DNA from 4 places in the Allobosea rubneri genome. Region 2 is predicted to be linked to each of the others. Evidence: predicted binding sites of a transcription regulator. Region 2 holds the regulator's gene; each other region holds the start of a gene.
What was found. The regulator PhoB, encoded in region 2, activates phosphate uptake and scavenging genes when phosphate is short. The targets are predictions, from matches to a motif close to TGTCATNNANCTGTCAT.

Region 1 (7,856 bases), on a different contig from region 2:
GAAGACGGCGCTGGCCGGTGAGGACGCCGAGGCGATCGCCTCGCGCACCACCGACCTGATGCAGGCTTCGATGAAGCTTGGCGAGGCGATGTATGCCGCCAGCCAGGCCGAGGCCGGTGCCGCCGAAGGCGCAGCCGACGACGCCGACGCCAAGAAGGACGACGTCATCGACGCCGACTTCAAGGACGTCAGCGACGACAAGGGCGACAAGAAGAAGAGCGCCTGAGCGCGTTCGCCATCCTGAGGAATGTGATGGCCGGGCTTGACCCGGCCATTGCATTCGCGGAATGGCCCCTGAAGGAAAAGCTCGCCCTCCTGTGCGGTGACGCGCAGGAGGGCGAAAGGGCGGCTGTTTGATGTCCAAGCGCGACTATTACGAAATTCTCGGCGTGCAGAAGACCGCGAGCGATGCGGAGCTGAAAAGCGCCTTTCGCAAGCTCGCCATGCAGTGCCACCCCGACCGGCACCCCGGCGACAAGGCGGCCGAGACCAAGTTCAAGGAATTGAACGAGGCCTATCAGGTCCTTTCCGACGGGCAGAAGCGCGGCGCCTATGACCGCTATGGCCATCAGGCCTTCGAGCAGGGCGGCGGTGGCGGCCCGGCCGACATGTCCGACTTCATGTCGGACATCTTCGAATCCTTCTTCGGCGAAGGGCGCGGCCGCAGCGGCCCGCGCGGTGCCAATGCCCGCGAACGCGGCGCCGATCTGCGCTACAATCTCGAGATCGGCCTGGAAGAGGCCTATACCGGCAAGAACGCGACCATTCGCGTGCCGACTTCCGTGGTCTGCGAGGTCTGCTCCGGTACCGGCGCCAAGACCGGCTCGAAGTCGCGGCAATGCCCGACCTGCGGTGGTCATGGCCGGGTCCGCGCCAATCAGGGCTTCTTCTCGGTCGAACGCACCTGCCCGACCTGCGGCGGTCGTGGCGAGGTCATCGACGATCCCTGCAATGGCTGCCACGGTTCCGGCCGCGTCACGCGCGAGCGCACGCTCTCGGTCAATATCCCGGCCGGTGTCGAGGACGGCACGCGCATCCGGCTCGCCGGCGAGGGCGAGGCCGGCCTGCGCGGCGGTCCTGCGGGCGATCTCTACATCTTCCTCTCGATCAAGCCGCACGCCATCTTCCAGCGCGACGGCGCCGATCTGTTCTGCCGCGTGCCGATCGGCCTGACCTCGGCGGCGCTCGGCGGCGAGATCGAGGTGCCGACGCTCAACGGCGAGAAGGCCAGGGTAAAGATCCCCGAGGGAACGCAGACCGGCAAACAGTTCCGCCTGAAGGGCAAGGGCATGAGCGTACTGCGCTCGCGCGATTCCGGCGACCTCTACATCCAGGTCCTGGTCGAGACGCCGCAGAAGCTCACCGCCCGCCAGCGCGAGCTTCTGCTCGAATTCGAGCGCGAGAGCTCCGGCGCGACCCATCCGGAAAGCGCCGGCTTCTTCGGCCGGGTCAAGGACTTCCTCGGCGGACTCGGCGGCGCCGCCTGATCTTCTCCGACCGATCCGGTTCCAGAACGGAAAAGGGCGGGCCACCTTTCGGTGCCCGCCCTGTCGATCGGGACCGGACCTTACGGTCAGGCCTTGTCGATCACTTTCTTGACCGCATCCTTGGCCTTGCCGACGGCCTGCTGGGCTTCGCCCTTGCGCTCCTGCGCAATGCCTTCGGCCTGCAGCCCGGGCTTGTTCAGCGCCTTGCCGGCGGCCTGCTTGACGTTGCCCGCGGCCTCGTTGGCCATGCCCTTGATCTTGTCGGCGGTGCTGCCCATGGGTCGTTTCCTCACTTGAACACGTGCCGCCGCAGCGGCGATGCCCAATGAACGGCCGGACGCGAGGAAGGTTCCCGGGACGCAACGACGCTTGGGCGCGCCGACGCGTCGGCTACGAACCGGCTATCGCCCGCAGCGCTTCCGCCGTCGCCTGATCCGCCGGGAAGAAAGTCTCCAGCGCCAATTCCGACAAGGTGACGTCGACCGGCGTGCCGAACACGGTCGTCGCCGAGATCAGCGACAGGACGCTGTCGCCGAAGCGCATCTGCAGCGGCACGACGACCGGCGGCTCGCTCTCCTCGCTGGCCTTCCCCTTGCGCGCGGGTGCTTCCGGCGTCGGATAGCTCAGCAGTTCCGTCAGCAGTTCGGCGAGCACCGGGTCGGCTGTAGCGCGGATCTGCTGGCGCAGCCGGGCGATCAAATGGCCGCGCCATTCGCCGAAGTTGACGATCGCCGGTGCGAGGCCGCCGGGATGCAGGCTGAGCCTGAGCACATTGACCGGCGGCCGCAGCAGCTCCGCTTCGATCACGCCGGCGAGCAGCGGCGCCACGGCGGCATTGGCGGCGAGCAGCGTCCAGTGCCGGTCGACCGCCAGCGCCGGATAGGGCTCGTGCCCCTTCAGCAGGAGGTCGATCGCGCTGCGGGCGGCCTGCAGGCTGGGATCCTCGAGCGAGCGTTCAAGATAGACCGGCGCATAGCCGGCGGCGAGCAGCAGCGCATTGCGCTCGCGCAGGGGCACGCCGAGATTCTCGGCGAGATGCAGGACCATGTCCCGGCTCGGCGCCGAGCGGCCGCTTTCGATGAAGCTGAGATGCTTCTGGGAGATCTCGGCTTCGAGGGCGAGATCGAGCTGGCTGAGCCGGCGGAGCTGGCGCCAGTCGCGGATGAGATGCCCGACCGTGGGCTGCTGGTGCTTGTTCATGTCAGGCAAGCTAGCGCCGGGCGATCTGGCTTCCAATTACCTCCGGCTTAATCGACGGCCCTCCTGTCGTCCGTCAGCATGGCCTCCATCAGCAACGGCCCAGTTCGAGACAAGGGGCCAAACCGGAGAACAGCCATGGCCTTCATCCAGCCCTCCCGCTTCCTGCGCAATGTCCTGGCCCTCGACGCTGCCGCCTGCGCCGCGACCGGCCTGCTGCTCAGTTTCGGCGCCGGGGCCTTGTCCGGCTTGCTCGGCTTCCCGGCCGAGTTCCTGCGCGGCGCCGGCCTCGTGCTGCTGCCCTGCGCCGCGGCGCTCGCCTTCCTCGCCAGCCGGGTGCGCCTGCCGCGCCTGGCCGTCTACGCGGTGATCGGCATCAACATCCTCTGGGTTGCCGACAGCATCCTGATCCTGGTCGCGGGCTGGTTCCAGCCGACAATGCTCGGTATCGCCTTCGTTCTGGCTCAGGCAGCGGTCGTCGCCGTCGTCACGGAGCTTGAGGTGATCGGGCTGAAGAAGTCGGTGGCCGAAGAGATCCAGCCCGGTACCGCCCGGCTCTGATGCCTGTGCTGCAGGGGCCCCGCCGTCGGCTTGACGCCGCGGCGGGGCGTCGTCGTTTCCGTTGTCACGAAACTGTCGTCTGCGCTGACTAGCCGGAAAGTCCGCCGCTTTCCCGGCTCACGCGGAACAGGACCCGCCCGATGCGCAAACCCCTCGCTCTTGCGGCCCTCGCGACGCTCCTGCTTGGCGGCACGGCCATGGCCGAGCCGACGTTCAACCGCATCGCGACCTTCTCCGTGCCCGACAACCTCCCGGCCGGGCGCGATCTCAAGAAGAAAACCGTCGCCGAGATCATCGCCGCCAACGAGGCCGGCACGCTGCTCGCCTATACCGATGCGGAGCAGAAGGGCATCGGCCTGATCGACATCGCCATGGCCAGCGCGCCAAGGCCTGCCGGCTTCGTGCCGGTCGAGGGAGAACCGACCTCGGTCGTCATCCTCGGCGAGCGGGCTTTCGCCGCCGTGGTCACCTCGGGCGACAATTTCAAGCAGCCGGCCGGGCACCTCGCCGCCATCGACCTCAAGACGAAGCAGGTCACGGCGACCTGCGAGCTCGGTGGTCAGCCGGATTCGATCACGCTCAGCAAGGACAAGGGCAAGCTCGTCATCGCCATCGAGAACGAGCGCGACGAGAAGCTGAACAAGGGCGCGCTGCCGCAACTCCCGGCTGGTAACCTCACCCTGATCGGTCTCAAGGACGGCGAAGCCGATTGCGCGTCGAAGCAGGTCGTCGAGCTCACCGGCATCGCCGCGGTCGAGCCGACCGATCCAGAGCCGGAATTCGTCGACGTCAACCAGGACGGGCTCGCCGTGGTGACGCTGCAGGAGAACAACCATCTCGCCATTGTCGACACCAGGACTGGCAAGGTTGTCGCGCACTTCCCGGCCGGTGCGGTCGATCTGAAGGCTATCGACAAGACCCGCGACGGCCAGATCAGCCCTGTCGAGGAACTGAAGGGCGTTGCGCGCGAGCCCGACGCCGTGCGCTGGCTCGACAATGACCGCTTCGTCACCGCCAATGAGGGCGATTGGAAGGGCGGCTCGCGCGGCTTCACGATCTTTCGCAAGGACGGCACGGTCGAGTTCGATTCCGGCTCGCTGGTCGACCATATCGCCATCAGGCTCGGGCATTATCCGGAGCGCCGTTCGGCGGCCAAGGGCAGCGAGCCCGAGGGCATCGAGGTCGGAACCTACGGCAATGACCGGCTGATCTTCGTCGGGCTGGAGCGGGCTTCCCTCGTGCTCGTCTTCAAGGATGAGGGGCCGGGCCGCGTGCCGCGCTATCTCCAGGCGCTGCCGGGCGGCATCGCGCCGGAAGGGCTGCTTGCGCTTCCGCAGCGCAATCTCTTCGTCTCGGCTTCCGAGGCCGATCTAGGCGAGAAAGGCGGCCCGCGTTCGGCGGTGACGATCTATCAGCGCAGCGAGGCGCCGGCCGCCTATCCGACCATCCAGTCGGCTAACGTCGATGGCGTCCCGCTCGGCTGGGGGGCGCTGTCCGGACTCGCCGCCCATCCGGAGCTGGCAGGTCGACTATTTGCCGTCACCGACAGCGCGTACTCGCCCTCGCGCATCCTCGAGATCGACGCGACGATCAAGCCGGCGACGATCACCGGCGCGCTGACGCTCAGCAACGAAGGCAAGCCCGCGGCCTACGATATCGAGGGCATTGCGACCCGCCCGGCCGGCGGCTTCTGGCTCGCCTCGGAGGGCAATCCCGAGCACAAGGAGAAGCCGACGAAGAACATCCTCCTGCGCGTTTCGGCCAAGGGCCAGATCGAGGAGGAGATTTTCCTGCCGGCGGAACTCGAGGCCCAGGCGTCGCGGTTCGGGCTCGAGGGCGTTGCCGTCACCGGCACGGGCGCGGACGAAACGGTTTGGCTCGCCGTGCAGCGCGAATGGAAGGATGATCCCAAGGGCAAGACCAAGATCCTGCGCTACAAGCCGGCCGACAAGAGCTGGGGCGTGCTGCATTATCCGCTGAGCGCGCCGGCGGCTGGCGCCTGGATGGGCCTCTCGGAACTGACTTATCTCGGCGACGAAACCTTTGCCGTGATCGAGCGCGACAACCAGTTCGGGGCCAAAGCGGTGAAGACGCTGGCGACCTTCTCCGTGAAAGGCCTGAAGCCGGCTCCGCTGGGTGCCGCCGATATTCCGACCGTCGAGAAAAAGCTGCTGCGCGATCTGACGCCGGAGCTGATGAAGCTCGGCGGCTATGGGCTCGACAAGGTCGAGGGCATGACGCTCGACAAGGAGGGCAACCTCTTCGTCGTCACCGACAATGACGGCGTCGACGATTCCTCCGGCGAGACCCAGTTCTTCGCCTTCGGCAAGCTCGGAAAGTAGGCCTGCAAGACAAGGCTGGCGGGCTCGATCTCCAGCTGCATCAAGCGACCTCGTCATCCCGGCGCTACGCGGGTTCGCTGCGGCGGGAATGACGGCTCGCCTTGCTGGAAGGAGCATCAGCCGACAGGCATCTTGCTGTCGCGACCGGCGCATGCGCTACTCCTACAAAAGCGGGAGAGTGGCGCATGACCCAAGGGGTTCTGTCACAGAGCAGCTCGCCGTCTCATGGTGAGCAGCATGGCTCCGTCCCTGCCCTGACGCTCGGCGCCCTCGGCGTCGTCTACGGCGATATCGGCACCAGCCCGCTCTATGCGCTCAAGGAGGCCGCCCGTGCCGCGAGCGCCGGCGGGGCCTTGCAGCCGGCCGCCGTCGTCGGTTGCGTCTCGATGATCCTGTGGGCGTTGATCCTGGTCATCTCGCTCAAATATTCGCTGCTGATCATGCGCGCCGACAATCGCGGCGAAGGCGGCATCATGGCGATGCTGGCCCTGCTCAAGGCGCGCCATGCCAAGCCGGGCTCGGCACGGGCCTATGTGCTGGTGGTCGGCCTCGTCGGCGCCGCTCTGCTCTATGGCGACGGCGCCATCACGCCGGCGATTTCCGTGCTGAGCGCGATCGAAGGCCTCAAGGTCGATGCGCCGTTCCTGGCGCCGGCCATCGTTCCGCTGACCGCGATGATCCTGATCGGCGTCTTCCTCGTGCAGAGCAAGGGCACCGGCTTCATCGGCAAGCTGTTCGGGCCGATCATGCTGCTCTGGTTCATCGCCCTCGCGCTGCTCGGCATCCGGGGCATCCTGATGGCGCCGGACATCCTGGCTGCGATCAACCCGTTCAACGCGCTCTACTTCATCACCCACACCGCCCCGATCATCGGCTTCGTCGTGCTGGGCGCCACCTTCCTGGCCGTGACCGGCGGCGAGGCGATGTATGCGGATATGGGCCATTTCGGCCCGGTGCCGATCCGCATCGCCTGGTTTGTCGTCGTGCTACCGGCGCTGATGCTCAATTATTTCGGTCAGGGCGGCCTGCTGCTGAGCCATCCCGAGGCGATCGCCAACCCGTTCTATCAGCTCGCCCCGGACTGGGCGCACTATCCCATGGTGTTCTTCGCGACGGCGGCCGCCGTCATCGCCTCGCAAGCGGTGATCACCGGCGCCTTCTCGCTGACCCGGCAGGCCGTGCAACTCGGTCTCTTCCCCGCCATCCACATCCAGCATACGGCGGATGACCAGAAGGGGCAGATCTACATCCCGATCGTCAACTGGATGATCTGCCTGGCGACCCTGACTTCGGTCTTCATGTTTCGGTCCTCCGACGCGCTGGCCGGCGCCTATGGCATCGCCGTCTCGCTGCTGATGGCCATCACCACTGGGCTGGCGGCGCTGATCGCGCTGAAATGGGGCTACAACCCGATCCTCGTCGTGGCGGTCAACGGCTTCTTCCTGCTGATCGACCTCGCCTTCTTCTCGGCGAACCTGCCGAAACTGCACGAGGGGGGCTGGTACCCGCTGCTGCTGGCCCTGGTGCTGACGATGATCATGCTGACCTGGCGGCGTGGCCTCGCTTTGGTGGAGGCGGCGCGCGCGCGCCAGCGCGAGCCGGAGAAGGGGTTCCTGGACATGCTGGCGACGAATCCGCCGCTGCGACTGCCGGGGACGGCCGCCTTCTTGGCCTCGGCCGCGCGTGGGCTGCCGATCTCGTTGACGCATTTCGTCCGCCACAACCACGCCTTGCACGAGCGCATTCTGCTGGTGACCGGCAAGCTCGAGGAGATTCCGCGCGTCTCCGACGAGAACCGGATCGAGCTGGTCGAGCTCGCGCCCAGTGTCACGCGCGTGATCATCCATTTCGGCTTCATGGAGACGCCACGCATCCCGGACGGCTTGCGCTGCGGCGTCGAGCGCGGCCTGCTGGCTGGCGTCGATCTCGCTGGGATGTCGTATTATATCGGCCGCGAGACGGTCATCCCTCGCGAGGAGATCGCCGGAATGGCGATGTGGCGCGAGGCGCTCTTCGCCTTCATGCAGCGCAACGCCGAGCGTTCCGCCGCGCATTTCCATATTCCGGCCAAGCAGGTCGTCGAGGTCGGGGTCGAGATCGAGATCTGATCACCCTGCCGCGGCCTCTCCGGCCATAAAACGCTGGTCATCCCGGGCGACCGAAGGGAGACCCGGGATGACCAGCGCTTTTTAGTTGGGTGGTATCAGAGGCCGAGCTTCTTCTTGCGCTGGCCGAGCGTGCGCAGGCGCAGCGCATTGAGCTTGATGAA
Region 2 (7,856 bases):
AGACGTGCCCGCCCGCTTCGCCGCTCTGTCGCAGGAGGTACTCGCCCGGATGCGGAAGACCGCTCCGAGCGCCGCGATCGAGACGGTGATGAGCTCGGACGTTCCCGGCCTCGCCCCCGATCCCGGCTCCGAGGCCGAGACGCTGGCGATGCGGCTCGCCGGCCGCAACAGCACCATCGCCGTGGCCTATGCCACCGAAGCCGGCCATTTCCAGCGCGCCGGCCTGCCGACCGTGGTCTGCGGGCCGGGCTCGATCGACCAGGCGCATCAGCCGGACGAGTACATCACGCTGGAGCAGTTTTCTGCCGGCGAGGTCTTCATGCGGCGGCTGATGGAGCAGTGCCGGGCATAGATCCCGCCTTCGACGAAATGAGCGCGGAGAACCCTCTCCTTCCAGGAGAGGGTTCTCCGCAGATTCACTCTCCCGCCGAAATCTCCGCCTCGACCTCGGCCGGGTCGAAACCGTAGCGCCGCGAGCAGAACTCGCAGGTGACGGCCAGCGAGCCGTCATCGGCGATCATCGCCTTGCGATCCTCGGGCGGGAAGCCGCGCAGCATGCCGAGCACGCGCTCGCGCGAGCAGCGGCAGGCGTCATGCACGAGAACCGGCTCGAAGACATGGGCGCCGCGCTCGTGGAACAGCCGGTATAGCAGACGCTCGCTCTCCAGCGTCGGGTCGAGCAGCTCATGGTCCTCGATGGTGCCGACCAGCGAGCGGGTCTCGGCCCAGGCATCGTCGGCGATGCCGTCATTATCCTCGCTCGCCAGGATCTCATGCCCTTCCGGCGCGTCGCCGGGGTGCAGGTCGGCGGCACGCATCCGGTCCGGCGAGTTCGGCATGAACTGCACGATCAGCCCGCCGGCGCGCCAGGCGAGGCCGCCGCCGGTCAACACTGTGCCGACGCCGAGGCGGATGCGGCTCGGGATCTGCTCGGACTGGCGGAAATACTGGTGCCCGGCCTCTTCAAGGCTCTGGCCGTCGAGGGCGACGACGCCCTGATAGCGCGTCGCTTCCGAGCCCTGGTCGACGGTCATGGCGAGATGGCCGCGGCCGAGCAGTTCGCCGGTCGAGAGCGCATCGGCGTCGATCGCCTGCGCCAGGCGGTCGGCATCGTAATGCGCCATGGCGCGGTAGTTGTCGGGTGCGTTGAAGTCGACGACCAGCATCGAGATCGGCCCGTCGCTCTTGGTCTGGAGCTGGAACCGGCCCTCGGACTTCAGCGTGGTGCCGAGCATCACGGTGAGCGCCGCCGCCTCGCCGAGCACGCGCGCGACGGGCTCAGGATAGCGATGGCGCTCGAGGATCTGGTCGAGCGAGGCGCCGAGCCTGACGACGCGGCCGCGAATGTCGAGCGCCGGCACCGCGAAGGGCAGGACCCTGTCGTCGGGCGCCGGGGCGCCGATCGGATCGTTCTCCGCCATCAGGCCGCCACCGCGCCGAAGCACCAGGCCAGGATGCCCTTCTGGGCATGCAGCCGGTTCTCGGCCTCGTCGAAGACAGCCGATTGCGGCCCGTCCATCACCGCGTCGGTGACTTCCTCACCGCGCGATGCCGGCAGGCAGTGCATGAAGATCGCGTCCTTCTCGGCGCGGCCGAGCAGGCGCTCGTCGACCTGGAAGGGACGCAGCAGGTTGTGGCGGGTGCCCTCCTCGTCGCCCATCGAGACCCAGCAATCGGTGATGACGCAGTCGGCGCCTTCGACGGCGGCCTCCGGCCGCGTCGTCAGGGAGAGCTTGGCACCCTGCTTGCGGGCCCAGTCGATCAGCGCCGGCGGCGGCGCCAGCTCTTCCGGCGTCGCGATGGCGAGCTCGAAATCGAGCCGGCCGGCGGCATGCACCCAGGAAGTCAGGACGTTGTTGGTGTCGCCGGTCCAGGCGATGCGCTTGCCCTTGATCGGCCCCTTGCGCTCCTCGAAGGTCATGACGTCGGCCATGACCTGGCAGGGATGCTGGCGCTTGGTCAGGCCGTTGATCACCGGGACGGTTGCGTATTTCGCCATCTCGACCACGGAATCATGGTCGAGCATGCGGATCATGATGGCGTCGACATAGCGCGACAGCACGCGGGCGGTGTCGGCAATGGTCTCGCGCTCGCCGAGCTCGATCTCCTGACCGGTCACCATCATCGGAGAACCGCCGAGCTCACGAATGCCGACATCGAAGGAGACGCGGGTGCGCAGCGACGGCTGCTCGAAGATCATCGCGATGACCTTGCCCTCGAGCAGGCGATCGCCGGCAGCGGCGGGGGTACGCCGGCGGGTCTTGATCTCCTCGCCCGCCTTGAGAATGGCCCGGAGTTCCCCGGCGGAAAAATCCGAGAGATCGAGAAAGTGACGCACTGGAGTCCCCATGCTCATTCCGCCGCCGGCCGGGCCAGCGTCGCCTCGACGGCGCTGGCCGCCTTGTCGAGCCGGGCGAGCGCCTCGGAGACCTCCGCGTCGCCGATGATTAGCGGCGGCAGCAGGCGCACGACATTGTCGCCGGCGGCGACGACGAGAAGACCGGCGGCCCGCGCCTCGGCGACGAAATCGGTGTTCGGGGTGCGCAGCTTCAGACCGAGCATCAGACCCTGGCCGCGAATCTCCTCGATCACGTCGGGATGCTTGTCCTTGAGCTCGGCCAGCGACTGCTTCAGCCGCAGGCTGACCTGGGCGACGCGCTCGATGAAGCCGGGCTCGAGGATGACGTCGAGCACAGCATTGCCGACCGCCATGGCCAGCGGATTGCCGCCGAAGGTCGTGCCATGCGTGCCGAGAACCATGCCGGCCGCGGCCGCCTCGGTGGCGAGGCAGGCGCCCATCGGGAAGCCCCCGCCAATGCCCTTGGCGATCGCCATGATGTCTGGCGCGACGCCGTTATGCTCATAGGCGAAGAATTTTCCGGTGCGGCCGACGCCGGTCTGAATCTCGTCGAAGATCAGGAGCAGGCCGTGCTCGTCGCAGAGCTCGCGCAGCAGCTTGAGGAAGCGCATCGGCACCGAGCGCAGGCCGCCCTCGCCCTGGATCGGCTCGATCATCAGCGCGGCCGTCTCCGGCGTGATCGCGGCCCGCAGCGCCTTCTCGTCATCGAAGGGCACCTGGTCGAAGCCGTCGACCTTGGGGCCGAAGCCGTCGATGTACTTCTGCTGACCGCCGGCGGCGATGGTCGCCAGCGTGCGGCCATGGAAGGCGCCTTCGAAGGTGACGATGCGGTAGCGCTCGGGGTGGCCCTGCGCCGCATGATATTTGCGCGCCATCTTGATCGCGCACTCGTTCGCCTCGGCGCCCGAATTGGTGAAGAAGACGCGTTCGGCGAAGGTCGCCTCGCAGAGCCGGCGGGCGAGCTTCTCGCCATCCGGCATGCTGTACAGGTTGGAGGTGTGCCAGATGCGCTGGGCCTGCTCGGTCAGCGCCTTGACCAGATGCGGATGGGCGTGGCCGAGCGCATTGACGGCGATGCCGGCGCCGAAATCGAGATAGCGCTGGCCGTCGGCAGTGATCGCCCAGGCGCCTTCGCCGCGCTCGAAGGCGACAGGTGCGCGCGCATAGGTCGGCAGCAGAACAGAGGAATTGGCGGAAACGGAAGCGGAGCTCATGGAGCGAGGTCCTCGCGACGGAACTTAACGGAAAGCGCTGGGCGCCGGGGTGTGAAGCGGTAGTTCGGGGCCCGGCGGCAATCTGCCAGCACGATGCGACCCCGCGGCGACGTTATCGTCGCAGGCCTTTCCCGTTTTCTCGTCGCGCCGTCAGCCGCATCGCTCGAAAGTCCGGATCGCTCAAAACATAAGCGCCGCCCCAAGGGCGGCCGCATTGAGAAGACTATGCAAAAGCGGTCCGGCACTGTCAATTCCGGCCGGGCGCCGCAGCGTTGCCAAATAGACTCACCCGGCTGCGGGATCGAAGGTTTGTCTGGGGAAAAGCCGATTTCCGATTCGACGACTCTTGTGGGCGAGTCAAGCCATCTTGTATGGTCCCCTTTGTCAGATACGACATCTCGTGCGGCGTCTCCAGTATCGTCAGTTCCGAGCGTAGCGGTTTCCGTTCTCCGACGGACGCTGCCGATATCGGATTCCGCCATGATCTTTCCCTATGCCTCGCCCGCTATCGGCAAGGCATGACGAAGACAGGTGAAATCGATGAGCGAAGCTGGAGCCTGGACCGACGAACGCGTCGAACTGCTCAAGAAGCTCTGGAATGACGGGCTGAGCGCCAGCCAGATCGCCGGCGAACTCGGCAACGTCACCCGCAATGCTGTCATCGGCAAGGTCCACCGTCTCGGCCTTTCGGGCCGCGCCAAGAATCCCGGCTCGGCCGCGCCGCGCCCGCGCAAGCCCGCCACCCGTCCGCCGGCGCATCCGATGGCCAGCCCGGCTGCGGGCGGTGGCGGCATGACCCGCGGCAACACCGCGCTCGCCCCGCAATTCGTCCCGGAGATCGAGGCGGAGCCGGAAGCCGAGCACGTCCCGGCGCCCGCCGAGGAGGTGGTGATCCCGTTCTCCGAGCGCGTCACCATCATGGACCTGCGCGAGTATATGTGCCGCTGGCCGATGGGCGACCCGACCTCGCCTGAGTTCCGCTTCTGCGGCGGCCGCTCGCTGACCGGCATGCCCTATTGCGGCTATCACGCCCGCATCGCCTACCAGCCGGCAACGGATCGGCGCCGCGACCGCAAGGTGCGCGCCTGATCCGGCAGGAACCGATCGAGCCATCAAAGCCGGCCTTCGGGCCGGCTTTTCTATTGGTGGGAGAGACGCCGATGCGCACCGACGAAACCGCGGGCCCTGTCGAATATGCCTGCGCCCTGCCGATCCGGGGCGGACGCGTACTGCTCGGGCTGAGGGCATCGCATCGCCGGAACCGGCCATCCTGCTGGGACACGATCGGCGGGCATGTCGAGCCCGGCGAAACGGCCGATCAGGCCCTGATCCGCGAATTGCAGGAGGAGATCGGCATCACGCCGACCACATTCGCGCACTTCACCACGATCGAGACGACGGAGAGCGACGGCGTCTCGCCGGCCCTGTGGCATCTGTTCAGCGTCACAGGCTGGGATGGCGGCGATCCGGCTATCGCCAATGACGAGCATAGCGAGATCCGCTGGTTCGCCTTCGCCGATGCCCGCGCTCTGTCGCCGCTGGCCTCTGAAGCCTACCGCCCGGTCTTTGCCCGGCTGGCCGAAGCGCCATGACCGGTTTCGCGATCTATCTCGGCGCCGCCTTGGCCGAAATCGCCGGCTGCTTCTCGTTCTGGGCCTGGCTCAAGCTCGGCAAATCGGCCTGGTGGCTGTTGCCGGGGCTCCTCGCCCTGGCGCTCTTCGCCTGGCTCCTGACGCTGATCGACAGCGCCGCCGCCGGGCGCGCCTTTGCCGCCTATGGCGGGATCTACATCGTCGCGTCACTGGGTTGGATGTGGCTGGTCGAGAAGGTCCCGCCGGATCGCTTCGATCTGGCTGGGGCGGTGCTGTGTCTCGCGGGCGCGGCGGTGATTGTCGCCGCGCCGCGCTGAAGCCTCAGCCGCGGGCGAAGGTCTCGTCGAAGGCGTAGCCGGCACCGCGCACGGTGCGCAGCGGGTCCTTGGCGTCGTCGGGGGTGATCGCCTTGCGCAGGCGCCCGACATGCACGTCGACGGTGCGCTCGTCGATATAGACGTCGCGCCCCCAGACGGCGTCGAGCAGCTGGGCCCGCGAATAGACCCGGCCCGGGGCCTGCATCAGGAATTCGAGCAGGCGGAACTCGGTCGGGCCGAGATGCAGCTCGGCGCCGCCGCGGCGCACCCGCCGCGTCGTCCGATCGAGCTCGAGATCGCCGGCGGTCAGCATGCCGACGACATGGCCGGGCTTGACCCGGCGCAGCAGCGCCTGGATGCGGGCGATCAGCTCCGGCAGCGAGAACGGCTTGACGACATAATCGTCGGCGCCGGTGGCGAGGCCGCGCACCCGCTCGGTCTCCTCGCCGCGCGCCGTCAGCATGATGATCGGCACGCGCTCGGTGTCGCGGCGGGCGCGCAGGCGCCGGCAGAGCTCGATGCCGGAAAGGCCGGGCAACATCCAGTCGAGCAGGACGAGATCGGGCGTATGATCGCGCAGATGCAGCTCGGCGTCGTCGCCGCGCGCGACGCTGTCGACCTCGAAGCCCTCGGCTTCGAGATTATAGCGGAGCAGCAGGGTCAGCGGCTCTTCGTCCTCAACGATCAGGATGCGTGCAGGCATGTCCGGCCTCCGCTCAGGCGCCCGTCCGCTCAGCCATTGGCTGCGGGCAGGTCGACCAGGATGTTGGTGGTGTCGAGCTTGGGACGGCTCTCCTCCACCGACTGGCCGGTGATCAGGTAATGGATCGTCTCGGCGATGTTGGTGGTGTGGTCGCCGATGCGCTCGACGTTCTTGGCGCAGAACAGGAGATGCGTGCAGAAGGTGATGTTGCGCGGATCTTCCATCATATAGGTCAGGAGCTCGCGGAAGAGCGAGGTGTAGAGCGCGTCGATCTCGTCGTCGCGGCGCCAGACCTCCATCGCCTTCTGCTCGTTGCTGGCGGCATAGGCGTCGAGCACGTCCTTGAGCTGAGCCTGCACCAGGCGGCTCATATGCTCGAGCCCGACCACGGCGCGGTGCGGCGGCGAGAACTGGCCGGAGATCGCGACGGCGCGCTTGGCGATGTTCTTGGCGAGATCGCCGACGCGCTCGATGTCGGCGGCGATGCGGATCGCCGAGATCAGCTCGCGCAGATCGTTGGCGAGCGGCTGACGGCGGGCGATGGTCAGCACCGCCTTTTCCTCGACATCGCGCTGGAGGTTGTCGAGCCGCTGGTCGGCCGTGATCACCTTCTGCGCCAGCGCGGTGTCGCGGCGCACCAGCGCCACGGTGGAATCGCCGAGCATGCGCTCGGACATGCCGCCCATCTCGGCCAGGCTGCGGCGCAGCCCTTCGAGGTCGGCATCATAGGAACGGACGATATGATCGGACATCGGGGCGGATCCTGTGGCGGGAGCGAGCGGACTTGCGGGCGTCAGCCAAAGCGGCCGGTGACGTAGTCCTGCGTCTGCTTCTTGTTGGGGTTCATGAAGATGGTGTTGGTCGCGTCGAACTCGACGACCTCGCCGAGATACATGAAGGCGGTGTACTGCGAGACGCGCGCCGCCTGCTGCATGTTGTGGGTGACGATGACGATGGTGAAGTCGCTCTTCAGCTGCTCCAGCAGATCCTCGATCTTACCGGTCGAGATCGGATCGAGCGCCGAGGTCGGTTCGTCGAACAGGATGACCTCGGGCTTCTGGGCGATGGTGCGGGCGATGCAGAGGCGCTGCTGCTGGCCGCCGGAGAGGCCCATGCCGGAGCTCTTCAGCTTGTCCTTGACCTCGTCCCAGAGAGCGGAGCGGCGCAGCGCACCCTCGACGCGGTCGTCGAGCTCCGACTTCGGCGGCTTCTCGTAGAGGCGGATGCCGAAGGCGACATTGTCGTAGATCGACATCGGGAAGGGCGTCGGCTTCTGGAAGACCATGCCGATGCGCGAGCGCAGCTCGTTGACGTCGACATCGTTGGAGATGACGTTGCGGCCGTCGAGCAGCACCTCGCCGGTGGCGCGCTGCTCCGGATAGAGCGAGTAGATCCGGTTGAAGATGCGCAGCAGGGTCGACTTGCCGCAGCCGGAGGGGCCGATCAGCGCGGTGACGTGGCGGTCACGGAAGCTGAGATTGACGTTCTTCAGCGCCTTGTGCTCGCCATAGTAGAAATCGAGGTTCTTCACCGCGATCCGGATCGGCGCCTGGGCGTCGAGGACCTGCGGGCTGAGTTCCAGGGTCGAGAGCATCGACATGTTCCTTCCGATCGGACGTGGTGCTCACTTGCCGCCGCGCACGATGCGCCGGGCGATAAGCGAGAGCAAAA
Region 3 (7,856 bases), on a different contig from region 2:
TTGCCCCTGGTCGCAGTGAAGTCGCCGCCATCCTCGATGATCTCGATGATGTGCCCGAAGGCGTTCTTGGCGCGCGGATTGGCGGCGTCGACCTGGTCGTCCTTGCGGCTGGTATTGTTGGTCAGCATCACATAGACGCGGCCGTTGACGCCGTCGGGCGTGATGTCCTCCGGCCGGTCCATCTTGGTGGCGCCGAGCAGGTCGCCGGCGCGGCGGGTCTCGATCAGCACGTCGGCCTGGCTGGTGAAGCCGTTGGCCGTGGTGAGCGGCCCCTCACCGAAGACCAGCGGCAGCCATTCGAGCGTGCCGTCGGCCGTGAACTTCGCGACATGGAGCGTGCCGGAATCGAGCAGGTCCATGTTGGCGGCGCGGTTCGCGGGGTCGAAGCGGCCGGCGGTGACGAACTTGTAGACATAGTCGAAGCGCTCATCGTCGCCGAGATAGGCGACGACGCGGCCGTCCTTGGCGACGATGTTGTCGGCGCCCTCATGCTTGAAGCGGCCGAGCGCGGTGCGCTTCTTCGGCACCGAGTTCGGGTCGAAGGGGTCGACCTCGACGATCCAGCCGAAGCGGTTGGCTTCGTTGGGCTCGCTGGCGAGGTCGAAGCGCTCTTCGAAACGGCCCCAGGCATAGGGTGAGGAGGGGATGGCGAGGCGCTTGTAATTGGCCTCCTCGCGATGGCCTTCCGGCAGCTTGCCGGAGAAATAGCCGTGGAAATTCTCCTCGCCGGAGACGAAGGTGCCCCAGGGCGTCATCGCGCCCGCGCAGTTGTTGAGCGTGCCGAAAACCTTGCGGCCCGAGGCGTCGGCCTTGGTCCGGACGCGCTCAGTGCCGGCGACGGGGCCGGAAAGCTGCATCTCGGTCGCCACCGTGATCCGGCGGTTCAGCTTTGAATCCTTGACCAGCGCCCATTTTCCGTCGGTCCGGCGGATCTCGGCGACGGTCGCGCCATGGGCCATCGCCTCGATCGCGTAGCGCTCCTTGGTCGCGTTCTTCATCACCGGCTTGCCGTCCTTGATCTCGACGACGCCGGGGAACATCAGATGCGGGTTGGTGTATTCGTGATTGACGAAGAGCACGCCATGCGCGGACGGGTCAGCCGCGCCGGGCAGGGGCAGGTAGCCGACGAAGTCGTTGTTGTAGCCGAACTGCCTGGCCTGGGCCTCAGGCGTCTGTTTGGTGGGGTCGAACTGCGGCGCGTCGGGAAAGAGCGGGTCGCCCCAACGCAGCAGGACATCGGCGTCGTAACCCTCGGCGACATGATGGTCGGCGTCGACGCCGGCCTCGACCTCCTTGAAGGCGAAGGCCGAGCCTTCGGTGCCGCGCGCTTCCGCCCGTTCGGCAGTCGCCAGCGCCGCGGTCTCGACCGTCGCCGAGATCGCGGAGACGGCGAGCGCGCCCTTGAGCAAGCCGCGCCGCGAGAAGCGCTGGCCGATCAGCTCACCCATCGTCGGGTTGTCGGTCGGGTTCTGCGGGGCGGCGTCCTCGTGCTCGAGCAAGCTCGCGCCGAAGGTCGATTCATATTGGGTATCGTCGCCCATCACCGCTCTCCATGCCCTAAGCTTGCTTCCGATTGGAACGGTTGCAAGCTAGCCGGAGCGGTTGACAGGCAGGTGACGCCGCGAGGTGCTGGAGCCGAAGCTCAGGCTGCGCGGCTGCGACGCGTCAGGTTCTCGAAGGCATCGGCCAGTCCCTCGGCCTGGCGGGTCAGCGACTGCGCGACGCCGAGCACATCGCCGACGCTGGCGCCGGCCGCCTGGGCCGATTCGTTGACCGCGCCGATGGTATGGGCGACCTCCTGGGTTCCCTGCGCGGCAAAGCTGACGCTGCGGGCGATCTCCTCGGTCGCGGCGCGCTGCTGCTCGATGGTGCTCGCGATGGTCAGGGTCGTCTGGTCCATGCCGGAGACGAAGCCGGCGATGCTCTCGATGGCAAGGATGGCCTCGCGGCTATGGGCCCGCATCGTTGGAACCTGGGCGGCGATCTCGTCGGTCGCCTTGCCGGTGCGCTCGGAGAGCAGCTTGACCTCCTGAGCGACGACGGCGAAGCCGCGGCCGGCCTCGCCAGCGCGGGCGGCCTCGATGGTGGCGTTGAGGGCGAGCAGGTTGGTCTGCTCGGCGATGTCGCGGATCAGGTCGACGATCGAGCCGATGGTTTCGGCCGACTGCGCCAGACTCTTGACGATGACCTCGGTCGTCTGCGCCGCGGCGCTGGCGTCATGGGTCTTGGTCGTGGCGCCGGTGACCTCCGCCGCGATGTGCCGGAGCGAGATCGAAAGCTCCTCGGCAGCGTTGGCGACGTTGCGGACATTCTCCGAGGCCGCATCGGAGGCGCTGGCTGCTGCGAGGGCCTGCATTCCGGTCTCCTGCACGGTGTCGTTCATGGTCCGGGCAAGCGTCTCGATCACACGGGCGCTGCCGGCGACCGAAGCGACGACGTCGCGGACCGTAACCTCGAACGCGGCGATCTCAGTCTGGGACGTCTCGCGGCTCTGCTTCTGCACGAGCGTGTAGGTCTCGAGCAGCAGTTCCAGGTCGAACTGGATGGCCTTCAGCAGCGCGGCGCGCAGGGCGATACGCCGGTTGAGCTCCTTGCGTTGCCAGAAGCGCAGGCGGCCGAGGCCGTCGCGCTGCAGTCCGAGTTCGGCGCCGATCGCATTGCCGACGATGGCATGGCAGATGGCGACGCCATGGACGGGAACGCCATGGTCATGGAAGGCGGTGGCGAGCGTACGTGCGGATGCCAGGAAGTCGTCGTCGAGCTCGCCCGAGACCAGCCTGATCCAATGGGCCAGCCGCAGCGCATGGACCTCCGGCTGCTGCATCGCGCGGTGGATCTCGGGCCAAGCTTCGAAACGGTCGTGCAGCCCTTGCAGCAGCCCGGGCATGCGCTCCCGTGCGAAGTCACGCTGGCCGTGCAGCAAGGCAAGGTCGTATTCGTCGATACGGAAGGTGCGCAGACGCGCGTCGTGCTGGGCGATGGCGTTGCTCATACGCAACTTCTTGGGATCTCGGCGATGGGCTGACAGGTTCGCGAGGACATTGCGAGGAGTTCGAAAACAAAGGCTTAAGCGCGCGCGAAAGGCAGTGAGCCAACGCGAAAAAGCAGTGTTGCGCGCTTGCTTCCTGCCGATCCGGCTGACTATAACCCGCCCCTGCGCGCGGCGCCGGGCTGCCGCAACGATCAGAGCGGAGGCGACCAAGCCATGGCCGGGCATTCCCAGTTCAAGAACATCATGCACCGCAAGGGCAAGCAGGACGCGGTGCGTTCCAAGCTGTTCTCGAAGCTGGCCCGTGAAATCACCGTCGCCGCCAAGATGGGCATGCCCGATCCGAACATGAACCCGCGCCTGCGCATGGCCGTGCTGGCGGCGCGCGCGGAGAACATGCCGAAGGACAATATCGAGCGCGCGATCAAGAAGGCGATCGGCGGCGAAGGCGAGAACTATGACGAGGTCCGCTACGAGGGCTACGGCCCGGGCGGCGCGGCCGTCATCGTCGAGGCGCTGACCGACAACCGCAACCGCACGGCCTCGGCGGTGCGCTCCTACTTCACCAAGTCCGGCGGAGCGATGGGCGAGAGCAACTCGGTCTCGTTCATGTTCAACCGGGTCGGCGAGATCAGCTACCCCGCCGAAGCCGGCGATGCCGACAAGGTGATGGAGGCGGCGATCGAGGCCGGTGCCGACGACGTCATCAGCGACGAGAACGGCCACACCATCCTGTGCGCCTTCGATGCGCTCAACGAGGTCTCCAAGGCCCTGGAAGCCGCCCTCGGCGCACCCGCCTCGGCCAAGCCGGTCTGGCGGCCGACGACGACGGCCCCGCTCGACGAGGAGAAGGCGGCGTCGATGATGCGGCTGATGGAGGCGCTCGACAATGACGACGACGTCCAGAACGTCTTCGCCAATTTCGAGATCGCCGACGATGTGATGGCCAAGCTCAGCGGCTGAGGCCGGACAGCTGGATTGGGTCATGGTCGGGCTTGTCCCGACCATCCACGCCTTCCTCCGGCGAGATCAGTGGTCAAGACGTGGATGCTCGCCACAAGGGCGAGCATGACGGTTGTGGCGCATTATCGCCCGAGCCACGCATCCCAGAGCGGCAGGCCGACGATCGCACTGGCGAAGATCGTCAGATAGGCAATGCGACGGAAGGTCTGCTCCGATGCGAGCCCGAAGGCGTGCGTGCCGATCCAGAGGCCTGCGCCATAGATCAGGAAAAGTGGCAGCGCCATCAGCAGGCCGGCGGCGCTGAGGATGCCCTTGATCCAGAGGATGGTGCCGCTGACGATGGTGCCCAGGCCGAAATAGGTCTGCATGTTGGCGCGCGTCTTGTGCCGGTCGTTGCGCTGGGCGCCGAGCCAGAACACGGCCAGCGGCATGCCGCCGATGCTGGCGAGCCCGTTGCAAAGCCCGGACAGGGCGCCGACGCCGAGCGAGAGCGGAATGCCCGGCTGGCCATGATAGCGCCAGCCGGATGCCAGCAGCGCGACGGTGCCGAGCACGAGCGCGGCCAGGAGCCAGCGCATCGTCGTCTGGTCGAGCCAGATCAGCAGAGCGAGACCGAGCGGCAAGGTCAGCGTCGCCGCGACGAGCAGAGGGATGACCTCGCGCCATTCGGCGCGCTTGGCCGAACGCGCCGCCAGTGGCAGGGCGAAGGGCATGTCGATCAGCCAGATCAGGCCGAGCGCCGCGACCGGGCCGAGCACGACCGAGGCGAGCGGCATGAAGACCATGGCGAAGCCGAAGCCGGTGAAGCCGCGGACCAGCCCGCCGAGAAAGGTCGCAAAGAGCAGTGTGGCTATCCCCGAGACCGTGAGACCGGGAAAGAAGGGGGCGAGGAATTCCAGCATGGCCTCGGATGCGATGGCGACGCCTTCACCTCACCCCAAGCAGCGGCGCGATCAACCCCCGTTGCAGTGATGGCAGCGATGAGCGCCAAGCATCGGAGCGCCAGATATCGATCGCCCGCCGCGGTTCCACCGCAGGCTGCGGGGTTCTAGTTTGCCCCGATGAACGCGATTCGCATCCTCGGCATCGATCCCGGCCTGCGCAAGACCGGCTGGGGCGTCATTCTCAGCGAGGGGACCAAGCTCAGCTTCATCGCCTGCGGCGTCGTCGAAAGCGAGCAGAAGGCGACGCTGGCCGAGCGCCTGCGGCAATTGCACGACGGCATCGCCGGCGTGATCGCCGCCCATGCGCCGGGCGAGGTCGCAGTCGAGGAGACCTTCGTCAACCGCGATCCGCAATCGGCGCTGAAGCTCGGCCAGGCACGCGGCGTCGCGCTGGTGGTTCCGGCGCTGGCGGGGCTGGAGGTCGCCGAATATGCGGCGAACCTGGTCAAGAAGACGGTGGTCGGCGTCGGCCATGCCGACAAGAAGCAGGTGCAGGCGATGATCCGCGTGCTGCTGCCCAAGGCGGAGACGAGGAGCGCCGACGCTGCCGATGCGCTGGCGGTGGCGATCTGCCATGCCCAGCATCGCGGCGCCCGGGCGATGCTGGCGAAGTATCAGGCCCGGTAGGCGTAGAGCTCGGCATCCGGATCGCCCTTGCCGGTGAGGCCGGCCCGGACGATCTCGGCGCCGATGCGGCTATAGGTGATGCCGTTGCCGCCAAAGCCCATCACGGCCCAGCAGTTCTTCAACCCGGGCATCTCGCCGATCGTCGGCAGCCCCGTGGTGGAGGCGCCGAAGGTGCCGGCCCAGGCAAAATCGGCCCGCGTGTCGAGGCCGGGCAGCAGCTTGGCGAGCTTCTTCTGCAAGGTCGCAGTCTTGGCTTCGATCAGACGGTCGCGTGCCTCTTCGTCGACGAAATCCTCGTCCTCACCGCCGCAGATCACGCGGCCATCGGGCGTGGTGCGCAGATAGAGATAGGGCTCGGAGGCTTCCCAGATGAAGCAGCGCTCCGGCCAGAGGCGGCGCGGCTGCGGGATGGTGGCGATCGCCCAGGTCGAGATCGCCTGATGTCCCTTCGGCTCGTGCCCGAACGGGATCTCGTAGCCGGTGCAGAACACGACATGGCGGCTGCTTATGCGTGCGCCGGCCTTCGTACGCAGGACGACGGAACGCGGCCTGGCATCGATGTCGACGATCTCGACCGGGCTGGCGAGCCGCGCCCCGCGGGCGATCGCGATGCGCAGGAACGCTGCGGCGAGGGCGCGCGGATCGACCTCGAGATTGTCGTAGCCGAGCAGGGCGGCCCCGCGCCCGATGCCGAAGCGCTCCTTGAGCGCGGCGGTGCCGAGAAAGGCGGTCTCGAATCCGGCGAGGCGGCGCGCCTCGCCCTCGCGGGACAGGGCCTCGGCGTCGAGCAGGTTGCCGGCGAGGTAGAGCGAATCGCGCTTGCGCATCGGGGCGAGCGACAGGGCGCGGATGCGGGCGCCAAGCCCGTCCAGTGCCAGCCGCGAGCGCCGCCAGGCCCGGATCGCCGCCTCCTCGCCGATCTGGCGGGAGAGCTTGGTCAGGGGCTGGTCGATCTCGTATTGGAGGAGGGCGGTGCTGGCGACGGTCGAGCCACGGACCGGGCCGCGCCGGTCGACGATCAGCACGCCCAGCCCGGCTTCGCTCAGCGCATCGGCGACCATGGCGCCCGAGATGCCGGCACCGATCACGACGACATCGGCGTCCGCATCGCTAGCAAGCTCCCAGCCAGGCACGGAAGGCGCCCGCTTCTCCTGCCAGACCGAGCGGCCGGTCCGCAGGTCCCTCTTCTTCGTCAGCACGTCTTCTTCAGCACTTGGCGCCCCCATCCTGGTGGAGAACGCATGATCGCCGCGAATGATCCGCGCTGGCTGGAAGGGGCGATCATGCTAACAGGATGCATGATCGGAAAGCTAAAGGGCCTCATCGATTCGTATGGCGAGGACTTCGTCATCGTCGACGTTCAGGGCGTCGGCTATGTCGTGCAGTGCTCGTCGCGCACTTTGCAGCGCCTGCCCAAGACCGGCGAGGCTGCGGCGCTCTCGATCGAGACGCATGTCCGCGAGGATGCGATCCGGCTCTACGGCTTCCTGTCCGATACCGAGCGCGACTGGTTCCGCCTGATGCAGACGGTGCAGGGCGTCGGCGCCAAGGTCGCGCTGGCGATCCTCTCGACGCTGGAGCCCGGGGCGCTGGCGACGGCGATTGCGACCGGCGACAAGGCGGCGGTGGCCCGTGCATCCGGCGTCGGGCCGAAGCTGGCGCAGCGGATCTGCGCCGAGCTCAAGGACAAGGCTCCGGCCTTCGGCCATATCGATGCCGGCGTCGCCGAGCTCGCCGGCGCGCTCGACGACAAGCGGCTGCCGCAGCCGGTCGCCGATGCGGTCTCGGCCCTGGCCAATCTCGGCTATCCGCAGGCGCAGGCGGTGGCCGCGGTCGCGGCCGCTTCGCGGGCTGCAGGAGACGGCGCCGGGACCGCGCAGCTGATCCGGCTCGGCCTGAAGGAACTGGCGAAATGAGTCGCGCGCCGGAACTGGTCCGCGAGATCGATGACAAGAGCGCCTTCCTCGCGCTGATGATGCGGCATTGGGGCTCGCATCGCATGATGATCGGGCTGAAGACCTATGACTGCGCCGAGATTCCGCTGCTCGGACTGTTCACGGCCGCCGGCGAGCCGCTGGCACTGGCGAGCTGGGCTCCCGACGGCGACACCGCGGTGCTCTGCGCGCTGCATGCGCTGAAGCCCGGCGAAGGCGCGGCGGAGCGGTTGCTCGATGCAGTCAAGGCGGCGGCGAAGGCGCGCGGCGCCGTCAGGCTGCGGGCCATGCTGACCAATGACAACATGCCGGGGCTGGCATTCTATCAGAAGCTCGGATTCCGCTTCTCGGGGCTTTATGTCGAGGCGATTGATGCCTATCGCTCGGTGATCCCGACGA
Region 4 (7,856 bases), on a different contig from region 2:
TTGAAGTGCGCGTATTTCTGCATCGGCCGCCCTGGCAGGAAGAAGAAGGCCGGGACGGGCGTCCCGGCCTCCGGTCAGCGGCCTTACTTGGCCGTGCGCTCGAACTGGCGCAGCATCTGGTTGCCACGCTCAGCCGCGGCATCGAGCGCCGCCTGCGGCGACTTCTGGCCGTTCAGCGCCGCCTCCAGCTCCTCGGACCAGATATCGCGGATCTGGACGAGGCTGCCATAGCGCAGGCCCTTCGAGTTGTCGGTCGGCTCCTTGTTGTTGAGCTCGAGGATCGGTGTCTCGAGATAGGGCTTGTCCTTGTAGAAGCCCGAAGCCTTGACCTTCTCATAGGCGGCCTTGGTGATCGGCAGATAACCGGACTCGGTGTGCAGCTTCACCTGGCGGTCGACATTCGACAGGAAGGTGAAGAACTTGGCGACGCCCTTGTATTCATCAGCCTTCTTGCCGCCCATCACCCAGAGCGAGGCGCCGCCGATGATCGAGTTCTGCGGGGCGCCGGCGGCCTCCGGATAATACGGCATCGGCGCGTTGGCCCAGTCGAACTTGGCGTTCGCCTTGACGTTGCCGAAGAAGCCCGAGGAGGTCAGCATGATCGGGCACTCGCCCGAAGTGAAACGGCCCTCGCCGGTGTTGGTGCGGCCGGAATAATCGTAGGTCTTGTCCTTCTGCAGCTCGACCAGATTGGTCCAGTGCTTCAGGAACATCGGGTCCTTGTTGAAGGTCAAGACGGCATCGAAGCCCTCCATGCCGTTGACCTTGGTCGAGAGCGGGATGTTGTGCCAGGCGCCGAACTGCTCGATGTTCGCCCAGGTCGCCCAGGCATTGGTGAAGCCGCACTTGTCGAAGCCGGCGGCCTTGAGCTTCTTGCCGGCCTCGAAGACTTCCGGCCAGGTCTTGGGCGGCGCGTCGGGGTTGAGGCCCGCCTTCTTGAAGGCGTCCTTGTTGTACCACATCACCATGCTCGACGAGTTGAACGGCATGGAGAGCATCTCGCCCTTCGGGGTCGAGTAATAGCCGGTGATCGCCGGCAGATAGGCCTTGGGATCGAAGGCCTCGCCGGCGTCCTTCATCAGCTCGTGCACGGGCTTCACGGCGCCCTTGGCCGACATCATCGTGCCGGTGCCGACCTCGAAGACCTGCAGGATGTGCGGGGCGTTGCCGGCGCGGAAGGCGGCGATGCCGGCGTTCAGCGTGTCGGGATAGGAGCCCTTATAGGCGACGACGACCTTGTAGTCCTTCTGCGAGGCGTTGAACTCCTCGGCGAGCTTGACGACCACGTCGTTGTTGGCGCCGGTCAGCGCGTGCCACCACTGGATCTCGGTCTGGGCCAGGGCCGGCGAGGCCGCGGCCATCGCGAAGGCAGCCACCGAAGCAAGCGTCGTCAGTTTCACGGTCATGGCATTCTCCCTTCCCGCCCTGCAAAGGAAGCAGGCGGCTCTTGTCGTTGGTGCGCAAGCTAGCATGAAGCCGGGGCGACGTTTCAATGACAAAACGATGACATTGCCCCCTTGCGATGGAAGCAGCGCCGGGCACTTGCACAATCCTGCGGAAGCGGCTGTTCTGCCCGGCCTGAAAGCCTGCCCGAATGGACCCGATCACGATGCCGACGCTCTCGCTCACGCCCGCCAACACCCTGCCGGCCGATGCCGCCCGCGCCGCCCTGGCCGGACGTGTCTGGCGCCCTGAGCTCGGCGGCCCCTCCGTCGTCGTCCTACGCGGCGACGACCTCGTCGATATCAGCTCGGCCTTCGCAACGATGCGCGATCTCTGCGAGAGCAAGGATCCGGCGGCGGCGCTCGCCGCGGCGAAGGGCGAGCGCGTCGGCAGCCTCGCCGAGATCCTCGCCAACACGCCGGCCGAGGGCCGGGACACGAGCAAGCCCTGGCTGCTGACGCCGGTCGATCTGCAGGCGGTCAAGGCCGCCGGCGTCACCTTCGCGATCTCGATGCTGGAGCGCGTGATCGAGGAGAAGGCGCGCGGCAACCCGGCCGCCGCGGCGGCGATCCGCACCGAGATCGGCAAGCTGATCGGCGACGACCTCTCCAAGCTGAAGCCCGGCTCGGCCGAGGCGATGCGCCTGAAGGAGGTGCTGATCGCCCAGAACGCCTGGAGCCAGTATCTCGAAGTCGGCATCGGCCCCGATGCCGAAATCTTCACCAAGGGCCAGCCGCTTTCGGCGGTCGGCACCGGCGCCGATGCCGGGCTGCATCCGACCTCGACCTGGAACAATCCCGAGCCCGAGATCGTGCTGATCGTCGCCTCGGACGGCCGGATCGTCGGCGCCAGCCTCGGCAACGACGTCAATCTGCGGGATGTCGAGGGCCGCTCGGCCCTGCTGCTCGGCAAGGCCAAGGACAACAACGCGGCGGCGACGATTGGCCCGTTCATCCGCTTCTTCGATGCCGGCTTCTCGCTCGACCATGTCCGCAAGACGACGGTGACCCTGACCGTCGAGGGCGAGGACGGCTTCAAGCTCGAAGGCTCGTCCTCGATCGCCAAGATCAGCCGCGACCCGGCCGACCTCGCCGCGCAGATGCTCAACCCGCACCACCACTATCCTGACGGCGCGGCGCTCTATCTCGGCACGATGTTCGCGCCGATCCAGGATCGCGACGCGCCGGGCGGCGGCTTCACCCATAAATACGGCGACGTCGTCACCATCGCCGCGCCCGAGCTCGGCGCGCTGATCAACCGGATGCGCCGCACCGACGAGTGCGAGCCCTGGCGCTTCGGCGCCTCGCATCTGATGCGCAGCCTCGCCAAGCGCGGGCTGCTCTGAGTCGAGAGGGGTCGCTCTCGGAAGAAGCGAGACATCCCGGACAAGTCGCTTCAGCGGCGCCGATCCGGGATCCATTCCTGAACCGTTCCGGCATGGATCCCGGGTCTCCCGGAGACTGCCGTCGGGCCGACCGGAGGTCGGACCCGATGGGTCACCCGGGACGACCCGGCCGCTTCGATCAGCTCCGATAAGCCCCGACCGAGACCAGAGCTGCGCTCAGTAGCCGACGGTGAAGCGCTGGCGCGAATGCGCCGGCTTTTCCAGCTCGTCGACCAGCGCGATCGCATAATCCTCGGCCGAGATCGCGCTGTTGCCGTTCGCGTCGACGAGGAGCTGATCCTTGCCGAGGCGGAATTTCCCGGTGCGCTCACCGGGCTGGATCAGCGCCGAAGGCGAGAGGAAGGTCCAGTCGAGCGCCGTCTCGGCCTTCAGCAGGTCGAGGAAGGCACCGCCCTTCCTGGCTTCGTCGAGATAGATTGCCGGGAACTCCTTGGTGTCGAACAGCTTCACGCCGGGCGCGACTTCGAGGCTCCCGGCACCGCCGACCACGAGATAGCGCGTCACGCCGGACTGCTTGACGGCCGCCAGCAGCGTCGCAGCATCGCTCGCCGAAAAATGCACCGCACTGATCACCGCATCATGGCCGGCGAGGAGGGCGGAAAGGCCGTCGCGGTCGAAGACATCGCCCTTGCGGGCGCTGATGCCGGCGCCGGCCGGAACCTTCTCGGGATTGCGGACGATGGCGGTGACCTTATGGCCTCGGCGTGTCAGTTCGGTGAGCAGGCGCGAGCCGATGAAGCCGGTTGCGCCGATCAAAGCGATATTCATGTCGATCTCCTGGTATCCATTGGGAACCTGCATCCCGATAGACACCAGATGGCGCCTGTGCGATTTTCACTCAAGAAGGCACTTTCGCCGCACAAGGTCACCTGCCGGAAACCGCCATGCTGCAGCGCCCCGACCCGTTCAACGCCCAATGCCCGACCCGGCGCGTGCTCGACCGGATCGGCGACAAATGGGCGGTGCTGATCCTGATCCTGCTCGAGCAGGAGACGCTGCGCTTCAACGAACTGCGCCGGCGGATCGACAGCATCTCGCAGAAAATGCTGTCGCAGACGCTGAAGAGCCTGGAACGCGACGGTTTGATCTCGCGCCGCGCCTTTCCGACGGTGCCGGTCACCGTCGAATATGCGCTGACGCCGCTCGGGCGGACGCTCGCCGGCACCGTGCAGGCGCTGACGCAATGGGCGGAGGAGCATATCGGCGAGGTCGAGGAGGCACAGCGGCGCTATGATCGCGGCGAGCTCGCCGCCTGATCAGCGGCCCTTCAGGGCGCGTTTCGGGCTGAAGAAGCCCGTCCAGGCGTCCTCGGGCGGCCCGTTCTCGATGATCGTCGACGCCTTGAAGGCATCTGGCGCAAGCTCCTTCTCCAGCATCTCCCAGGCGACCGGCATGGCGACGGCAGCACCGGGACGGGCGCGGGTCGAGAACGGGGCGATCGCAGTCGCGCCGCGGCCATTGCGCAGATAGTCGACGAAGATGCGGCCGCGCCGCGCCTGCTTCGACAAGGTCGCGGTGTAGAGCTTCGGCTCGGCCTGCTCCATCGCCTTGGCGAAGTCGCGCGCGAACGTCTTGATCTCGTCCCAGCCGGACTTCGGCTTCAGCGGCATGACGACATGAAAGCCCTTGCCGCCGGAGGTCTTGAGGAAGCTTTCGAAGCCGAGTTCATCAAGGCGATTGCGGACCGTCAGCGCCGCGTCGCGCACCCGTTCGATGGGCACGCCCTTGTCCGGGTCGAGGTCGAAAATCACCTGATCCGGGGTCTCGACGGCATCCGCCTTCGCGCCCCAGAGATGGATCTCGACCGTGCCGAGCTGGACCAAAGCCGCGAGACCATCAAAATCGCGGATGAAGAGCAGCTCCTCGCCATCCTTGTCCTTCATCCGGGCCACGGATTTGTGCAGTCCGGCGCCGGCATGCTTCTGGAAGAAGACCTGTCCGCCGACACCATCGGGCGCGCGCAGCAGGCTCAACGGCCGTTCGACGACGAAGGCTGCCATGCGCTCCCAGACACTGGCGTAGTAGTCGAGGAGGTTCTGCTTGGTGAAGCCGATATCGGGCCAGAGCGGCTTGTCGGGATTGCTCAACGTCACGGTGGTCTCCCGCCGGGATGCCCTCGGCGGCGCCGGCTTTGCCGCTGATCGCCCCCTGCTCGCCGCAGCCTTGGTCGGCTTCTCCTCGATCACTTCATCAGCCGGCTTGTCCTCGCGCAGGCCGAGGAAGGCCGAATGCCGCAGCGTCTTCGAGGCCGTCCAGGAGCCGAAGGCGATCTCCGCGACGAGTTCAGGCTTCACCCAGACGATACCACGCTCGCGCCCCGCCGCCCCCTCGAAAGGCGCGGCTTCAGCGGCGAGCGCGTCCAGCCGCCGCTTCAGGTCCGCGGCCGATTTGCGGGTGAAGCCGGTGCCGACGCGGCCTGCCGGCTTCAGTTCCCCGCCTTCATGATAGCCGAGGACGAGCGAGCCGAGCTGGTTGCGCGACGCCTTGGACGGGACATAGCCGGCAATGACGAATTCCTGGCGCTGCGTGCATTTCGACTTGATCCAGTCGCGGCCCCGGCCACTGCGATAGGGCGCGTCCACCCGCTTCGAGATCACGCCCTCCAGCCCCATGCGGCAGGCATGGCGGAGCATGGTCTGGCCGGGCTCGACGAAGTGCTCGCTGTAGCGCAGGGCTGCGTCGGGTTTCGCAGCCTGCAGCAGCTCCTCCAGCCTTTCCTTGCGCGCGAGCAGCGGTTCCGCCCGCAGATCTTCGCCGTCGAGATGGAGCAGGTCGAAGGCATAGAAGACAAGATCGGCCGTCTCGCCCTCCGACAACGCGGCCTGAAGCGCCGAGAAGGAGGAGATGCCGTTCTCGCCCAATGCCACGAGTTCTCCGTCGATCAGCGCCGTCTCGCAGGGAAGCGCCGCGAGGGCCGAAGCGATCGGCGCGCCGAAGCGCTCGCTCCAGTCGAGACCGGTGCGGGTCAGCAGCTTGACCTTTCCGCCGGATATCCGCGCCTGCAGCCGGTAGCCGTCGAACTTGACCTCGTGCAGCCAGTTGTCGCCACTCGGCGGCTTGTCCTGCAGGATCGCGAGGCAGGGTTCAACGAAGCGCGGCAGTTCCTCGCCTTCGGCCTTGGCCCTTACTGTGCTGGACTCGCCGGTCTTGGGCTTGGCACTCTTGGGCTTGCGCCCTTTCGCGGGCTTCTCGTCGGTCGACCAGACGTCGCCTGCGGGATCCTCGCCGACCTCCGCGACGCTGCGGCCCGAATTCACAGAATCCGGCGCGGCCTCCAGGATATCCTCGTCATCACGGGCAAAATCGTCGTCGACCTTGATCAGCAGCCAGTTGTCGCGCTTCTCGCCCCGGCGCGGCTTCAGCCTGACCAGATGCCAGCGGCCGCCGAGCTTGTGGCCTTCGAGCGTGAAGGCGAGATGGCCTTTCTCCATGCCGCGGACTGGATCGCTCTCCGGCAGCCACTTGCCCTCGTCCCAGATGATGACCGAGCCGGCGCCGTATTCGCCTTCGGGAATCGTGCCCTCGAAGCCGCCATATTCGAGCGGGTGGTCCTCGACATGGACCGCGAGACGCTTCTCGGCGGGGTCGAGGCTCGGGCCGCGCGTCACCGCCCAGGACCAGAGCACGCCATCATGCTCGAGCCTGAGGTCGTAATGGAGACGACGTGCGGCGTGCTTGTGGATCACGAAGACGCCGCCGGCCTGCTCCGCCCTGCTCCGGCGTTTCGCTGCGCCTTTCGGCTCACGCGTCCGCGAAAAATCCCGCTTCGCGCGGTAGAGGTCGAGATTGGCCATGGCGCCCTCCGCGGCGGGTCAGGCACTCTTCCTGGTCTTGGCAGCGACGGCCTTCTTCGCCGGCTTGCCGCTCGCTGGCTTCTTGCCACCGGAGGCGGATTTGCGCGGCGCGTCCTCTTCCTCGCCGAGGCTCTTCTTCAGCGCCTCGAACAGGTTGACCACATTGGTGGGACGCTCGGCCGGCTTCGCAACCGGCGGCTTTCTGCCCTTGCGCTTGGCCTCGATCAGCGCCAGCAGCGCCTCCTCGTAACGATCCTCGAAGCCGCTCGGATCGAACCTGGCCTGCTTCTTCTCGATGATGTGGGTGGCGAGATCGACGAGTTCCGGGTCGAGCTTGCCCTTGCGCAGCCCGTCGAAGACCTCGTCCGGCTGGCGCACGGTCTTGTCGTAGCGCAGCGTCGTCAGCAGCAGCCCCTTGTCGAAGGGCTCGATCATCACCGGCCGCTCGCGGCGATAGAGCACGATCCGGGCGATGCCGGCCTTCTTCTGCTTCGCCATCGCCTCGCGGATCACCGCAAAGGCCTCTTCCGAGACCTCGTCGGAGGGGCTGAGATAATAGGGCTGATCGAAATAGATCTGCGGGATCGCGGCGCGGTCGACGAACTGCTCGATCGAGAGCGTGTGGGAACTCTCGATCTGGACCGCGTCGATCTCATCCTCGTCTATGAGGAGGTATTCGTCGCTGCCGATCTCATAGCCTTTGACCTCGTCGTCCTGATCGACCGGCTTGCCGCTGACGCTGTCGATATATTGGCGGCGGACGGTGTTGCCGGTCTTGCGGTTGATGACGCGGAAGGAGACCTTCTCGCTATGGTCGGTCGCCGAAGTCAGCTCGACGGCGCAGGAGACCAGCGAGAGCTTGAGATAGCCCTTCCAGGCCGGGCGCGGGGCCATCAGGCCGCCCTCAGGGCAGGCCGGCGCGGCGGCAGGGCGGGCGGCAGCTCGCGCAACCAGGCCTCGACGCGTGCCAGTTCGTCGCTGGTGACGACCGGCACGGGGTCGGCAAGGATGGCGAGCAGGACCTCGCGATCAAGCTGGCCGTTGGCGATGACCTCGCGCAAGGCGTCGCGGGTCTCGCGCTCGGCCAGGAGCTGGGCGCCAAGCGCGGCGATGAGGCGGTCCTTGGGCAGCTGGCGCATGATATCGACCCCCGGGCTGGTGACTGACACGCTCTGGTCAACCGGCGGGGCCGACCAAGGTTCCAGAGCGTGGCG

Region 1: RKE40_RS00435 (esterase-like activity of phytase family protein) is a predicted target of PhoB. The motif match lies at 3,308-3,324, and genes of this name have one in related genera.
Region 3: RKE40_RS07730 (PhoX family protein) is a predicted target of PhoB. The motif match lies at 1,603-1,619, and genes of this name have one in related genera.
Region 4: ugpB (sn-glycerol-3-phosphate ABC transporter substrate-binding protein UgpB) is a predicted target of PhoB. The motif match lies at 1,493-1,509, and genes of this name have one in related genera.

What each region holds. Positions count from the first base shown of each region.
Region 1 is NZ_JAWDID010000001.1:87,524-95,379, reverse strand. Features, by position in the region: gene dnaK (molecular chaperone DnaK) at 1-226, shown strand, start outside; gene dnaJ (molecular chaperone DnaJ) at 357-1,487, shown strand; gene RKE40_RS00450 (CsbD family protein) at 1,574-1,765, opposite strand; gene RKE40_RS00445 (helix-turn-helix domain-containing protein) at 1,878-2,687, opposite strand; gene RKE40_RS00440 (hypothetical protein) at 2,823-3,245, shown strand; gene RKE40_RS00435 (esterase-like activity of phytase family protein) at 3,386-5,587, shown strand; gene RKE40_RS00430 (potassium transporter Kup) at 5,842-7,695, shown strand; gene RKE40_RS00425 (argininosuccinate synthase) at 7,791-7,856, opposite strand, start outside.
Region 2 is NZ_JAWDID010000068.1:16,342-24,197, reverse strand. Features, by position in the region: gene argE (acetylornithine deacetylase) at 1-352, shown strand, start outside; gene RKE40_RS26315 (Hsp33 family molecular chaperone) at 417-1,424, opposite strand; gene argF (ornithine carbamoyltransferase) at 1,421-2,350, opposite strand; gene RKE40_RS26305 (aspartate aminotransferase family protein) at 2,353-3,573, opposite strand; gene RKE40_RS26300 (GcrA family cell cycle regulator) at 4,114-4,662, shown strand; gene RKE40_RS26295 (NUDIX hydrolase) at 4,734-5,165, shown strand; gene RKE40_RS26290 (YnfA family protein) at 5,162-5,482, shown strand; gene phoB (phosphate regulon transcriptional regulator PhoB) at 5,487-6,185, opposite strand; gene phoU (phosphate signaling complex protein PhoU) at 6,215-6,937, opposite strand; gene pstB (phosphate ABC transporter ATP-binding protein PstB) at 6,979-7,785, opposite strand; gene pstA (phosphate ABC transporter permease PstA) at 7,810-7,856, opposite strand, start outside.
Region 3 is NZ_JAWDID010000008.1:76,459-84,314, reverse strand. Features, by position in the region: gene RKE40_RS07730 (PhoX family protein) at 1-1,541, opposite strand, end outside; gene RKE40_RS07725 (globin-coupled sensor protein) at 1,643-2,992, opposite strand; gene RKE40_RS07720 (YebC/PmpR family DNA-binding transcriptional regulator) at 3,206-3,952, shown strand; gene RKE40_RS07715 (TSUP family transporter) at 4,075-4,854, opposite strand; gene ruvC (crossover junction endodeoxyribonuclease RuvC) at 5,014-5,523, shown strand; gene RKE40_RS07705 (NAD(P)/FAD-dependent oxidoreductase) at 5,511-6,722, opposite strand; gene ruvA (Holliday junction branch migration protein RuvA) at 6,822-7,439, shown strand; gene RKE40_RS07695 (GNAT family N-acetyltransferase) at 7,436-7,856, shown strand, end outside.
Region 4 is NZ_JAWDID010000032.1:48,194-56,049, forward strand. Features, by position in the region: gene ugpA (sn-glycerol-3-phosphate ABC transporter permease UgpA) at 1-23, opposite strand, end outside; gene ugpB (sn-glycerol-3-phosphate ABC transporter substrate-binding protein UgpB) at 84-1,400, opposite strand; gene RKE40_RS19245 (fumarylacetoacetate hydrolase family protein) at 1,610-2,788, shown strand; gene RKE40_RS19250 (NAD(P)-dependent oxidoreductase) at 3,005-3,616, opposite strand; gene RKE40_RS19255 (winged helix-turn-helix transcriptional regulator) at 3,733-4,104, shown strand; gene ligD (DNA ligase D) at 4,105-6,642, opposite strand; gene ku (non-homologous end joining protein Ku) at 6,661-7,536, opposite strand; gene RKE40_RS19270 (hypothetical protein) at 7,536-7,781, opposite strand.